One region of the Rhizobium sp. BR 250 genome, then DNA from elsewhere that is predicted to be linked to it. Evidence: predicted binding sites of a transcription regulator. Region 1 holds the regulator's gene; the other holds the start of a gene.
The links. Region 1 encodes LexA, which represses DNA repair genes until DNA is damaged. Its sites were predicted from a motif close to TGTTCNNNNTGTGTTCNG; they were not measured.

Region 2: the regulator LexA is predicted to act here: its motif matches at 859-876, upstream of QD336_RS05790 (DNA recombination protein RmuC).

What each region holds. Positions count from the first base shown of each region.
Region 1 is NZ_JARWKW010000001.1:421,801-424,005, forward strand. It holds gene QD336_RS02110 (TRAP transporter large permease subunit) at 1-481, shown strand, start outside; gene lexA (transcriptional repressor LexA) at 729-1,451, shown strand; gene QD336_RS02120 (hypothetical protein) at 1,547-1,786, opposite strand; gene QD336_RS02125 (glutathione S-transferase family protein) at 1,881-2,205, shown strand, end outside.
Region 2 is NZ_JARWKW010000003.1:112,403-114,607, reverse strand. It holds gene QD336_RS05790 (DNA recombination protein RmuC) at 1-827, opposite strand, end outside; gene def (peptide deformylase) at 976-1,488, shown strand; gene fmt (methionyl-tRNA formyltransferase) at 1,534-2,205, shown strand, end outside.

The sequences.
Region 1 (2,205 bases):
GTGGAAGCGTTTCTGCGACAATTTCGTCGAGGCAGGCTCGGCAACCGGCGTCGTCATGCTGGTCATCATGGGAAGTGCCGCGGTGGGCTGGGTCCTCACCTTCGATCAGGCACCCCAGCATTTCGCCACCTGGGTGGCAGAGAATATTTCGAACCCGATCCTGATCATTCTCATGATGAACATCCTGATGCTGATCATCGGCATGCCGCTCGATCTGCCGCCTTCGATCCTGCTGCTCGGACCGATCTTCGTGCCACTGGCCGATATGATAGGGCTCGACCGGGTACAGCTCGGCATGATGATGGTGATCAATCTGGGTATCGGGCTCTACACTCCGCCCATCGGCACCACGCTGTTCATCTCGTCCTCCATTGCCAGAGCACCGCTCGGCGCGACGACGAAGGAATTGTGGCCGTTCTTCACCATGGCGATGCTGCTTCTCATCGCGGTCAGCTTCATTCCTGCGCTCACGATCTACTGAAATTCAGCCCGCAGCAAAACGCTAAGGGAAACCATCGGCCGATTCTCCCCGGCCGGTGGTTTTGGCGTTCGAGACACCTCGCTTAAGTAATCAAATCCGCTTTGTTCACGGTTTCGACGATCAAATCACCATCTGCGATACACCCTTCACGAAATTTTAGGGGATTGCGGAACACATATGGAACATATAGTGTTCGTTCTGTATTTGTTTCGCGACTTCAACGACGATTCTCAAGGGTGTTTTCCTCATGCTCACGCGCAAACAGCAGGAATTGCTTCTCTTCATTCATGAAAGAATGAAAGAGTCCGGCGTGCCGCCCTCCTTCGATGAAATGAAGGACGCACTCGATCTTGCCTCCAAATCCGGCATCCACCGGCTGATCACCGCACTCGAGGAGCGCGGATTTATTCGCCGGCTACCTAACAGGGCGCGAGCGCTGGAAGTGATCAAATTGCCGGAGGCCTACACGCCGGGTGCGAGGCCGCAACGCGGCTTTTCGCCAAGCGTCATCGAAGGCAGCCTCGGCAAGCCGAAGACGCCGGAACCTGCCCCCGCCCCCAAGGCGCCTGCCAACGATCTCGGCGGTGCGGTCACCGTGCCGGTCATGGGCCGCATTGCCGCCGGTGTGCCGATTTCCGCGATCCAGAACAACACCCATGATGTGGCCGTGCCGGTCGACATGCTGGGTTCGGGCGAACATTACGCTCTGGAAGTCAAAGGCGACTCGATGATCGAGGCCGGCATTTTTGATGGCGACACCGTCATCATCCGCAACGGCAACACTGCCAATCCGGGCGATATCGTCGTGGCGCTGGTGGATGATGAAGAAGCGACGTTGAAGCGTTTCCGCCGCAAGGGTGCCTCCATTGCGCTTGAAGCGGCCAACCCCGCTTATGAAACCCGCATTTTCGGGCCGGACCGGGTGAAGATCCAGGGCAAGCTGGTGGGACTGATCCGCCGTTACCATTGAATGGGTGATATCGAGCCCGTCCCTTTCGCGATGGCGAGAGGACGGTCTCTTGTGATGCATGGCCGCCGGTCCGAGGAACGGCGCGTTTACCGCGTTCATGAGGGGACGCACCATCCGTCGGATCGACATGCCGTTTCCTGCGAAGAGCAATTCCAGCTTTCACGCTTGATGTTTCGGTTGCGCTGCAGGCGCAACGGCAAAATGACGCTGGCTGCAATCGCGGAAAAGGCGCATTTCCCTTCTTCGCGAGCCATGGGCAGCCAATCGCCTCGCACCTTTTCGGTCGTCTCCAGGTGGTGATGTGTGTGGAATTCTTTCCCCTGCCCGGCCGCCATTCATCAATCCGGCTTATGGAAGCCATGGATTATTTGCAATATTCCGGACCGCATTGCCGGTATAGAAATGCGCGTCATATCGGGGAGACATGCCATGTACGATCTTTATATCGCCAACAAGAACTATTCCTCATGGTCGCTGCGGCCCTGGATATTGATGCGCACGCTCGGCATCGCCTTTGATGAAAAACTCGTTCCCTTTGGCGAAGACGTCTCATTTTCCAGCTTTTCGCCGACCGGAAAGGTGCCCTGCCTTGTCGATGAGGGCGTGACGATCTGGGAAACGCTGTCGATCGCCGAGTATCTTGCCGAGAGACATCAGGGTGTGTGGGCGAGCGACAAGCAGGCAAGGGCCTGGTCGCGCTCGGCGGCGAGTGAAATGCATGCGGGCTTCTCGTCGCTGCGCAATCTCTATCCCA
Region 2 (2,205 bases), on a different contig from region 1:
GCGCGGTGGGCGCGCTGCACCAGATATTCGAAATGCTGGTGAATGTCCGCGAAGATCGATTCGGACGGTACGAAGATAAAGGCCGTATCCTGCGTCTCGCCGCGAATGAGGTATTTCTCGGCCACGTCGCGAATATGTACCTCCATATCGCGGCGGAACTGCTGCACGGCGGCGCGTTTGGTTTCGGGTGTCTCATCCGCCTTGATCGCGTTCCAGGCCTCCAGCGGAAACTTGGCATCGATGACGAGTGGCGGGGCATTGTTCGGCATCTTGATGGTGCAGTCCGGCCGGTAACCGTTGGAAAGCGTCGGCTGAAGCTGGAAGGCCCCGGCAGGAAGCGCATCGGCGATCAGCGTTTCCATGCGCGCCTGTCCGAAGGCACCGCGCGTCTGCTTGTTGGAGAGGATCGCCTGAAGCCCGACGACGTCTTTCGCGAGATCCTGAATATTGCCTTGCGCGGCATCGATGACAGCCAGACGCTCCTGCAGGCGGCTCAGATTCTCATGGGTTGACCGGGTCTGCTCCGTCAGCGTTTCGCCAAGGCGCTGCGACATGCCGTCAAGGCGCTGGTTCAGCGTCTGGCTCATCTCGGTTTGGCGTGTGCCAAGCGTTTCCGCCATGGCCGCGATCCGGCCATGCAATTCGGACTGCGTTTTCAGGAGATCGGAGATTTCGCCATCGGCTCCCGCTTTTTTGGTACGGTTTGTCGTAACCAGCCATGTGATGACCAGGCCGAAAACCAGAGCCGCAAGCAGCGCGCCGAAGCTGATATCGACGGAGCCGGCCCGTAGTGCGGGATTGAGGAGAACGGAGAAATCTATGCTCATGACTAAATCTAGCAGGTTTCTTGTGATTCGGAAGATCAAAACAAGAACATTCCTGCGGCGGAAATGAGTCGGGCAGGGCGGGTGCCGCAGGCGGTTTCACCTTCGTGTTTTTTATTTCCTCGGCGCGAGAGATACGTTATGGGAAGCCATGACCATCAAACCGCTTATCATTTTGCCCGATCCCGTGCTGCGCCAGCAATCCAAGCCCATCGAACAGGTGGATGCCGAGGTGCTGCGCCTTGCCGACGACATGCTGGAAACCATGTATGATGCGCCGGGTATCGGCCTCGCCGCCATTCAGATCGGCGTGCCGCGCCGCATGCTGGTGATCGATGTTGCGCGTGAGGGCGAGGAAAAGACCCCGATCGTCTTCATCAATCCGGAAATCCTCAAGGTGTCGGACGATATCTCGACCTATGAGGAAGGCTGCCTCTCCATCCCTGACTATTATGCCGAGGTGGAACGTCCCGCGTCGCTCACGGTGCAATATGTCGGCCGTGACGGCAAGCAGCAGACGGTCGAGGCGGATGGTCTGCTCGCGACCTGCCTGCAGCATGAGATCGACCACCTGAACGGCGTTCTCTTCATCGACCATATTTCGCGGTTGAAGCGCGACATGGTCATCAAGAAATTCACGAAAGCGGCCCGCGCAAAGATCTGATCCGTCCTTTTGGGGTCGGAATGGACGACAGGGCAGGGGGCGACGATGGCTCTTCGCATCATTTTTATGGGCACGCCGGATTTTTCCGTTCCCACATTGCGTGCATTGGTGGAAGCGGGCCACGAAATCGTTGCCGTCTACACCCAGCCGCCGCGTCCCGGCGGCCGCCGTGGTCTTGATCTGCAGAAGTCCCCGGTCCATCAGGCGGCCGAATTGCTGGGCCTGCCGGTGCTGACGCCGGTGAATTTCAAGGCTGAGGAAGATCGTCAGCAATTCCGGGATTTCAACGCCGATGTGGCGGTCGTCGTGGCTTATGGGCTCCTGTTGCCCGAGGCGATCCTCTCCGGCACGCGTCTTGGCTGCTACAATGGTCACGCTTCCCTGCTGCCGCGCTGGCGCGGCGCTGCCCCCATCCAGCGGGCGATCATGGCAGGTGACGCCGAAACCGGCATGATGGTCATGAAAATGGAAAAGGGGCTGGACACCGGCCCTGTCGCGTTGACCGCGAAGATCGCGATTGGCGACAACATGACGGCCGGTGAATTGCATGACAGCCTGATGCTGGCGGGTGCGCGGCTGATGCGGCAGGCGATGGACAAGCTTGAGGCCGGCGACCTGCCCCTCGCCGCGCAGGCGGAAGAGGGTGTGCTTTACGCCGCGAAGATCGACAAGGGCGAAACCCGCATCGATTTCTCGAGACCGGCGCAGGATGTGCAC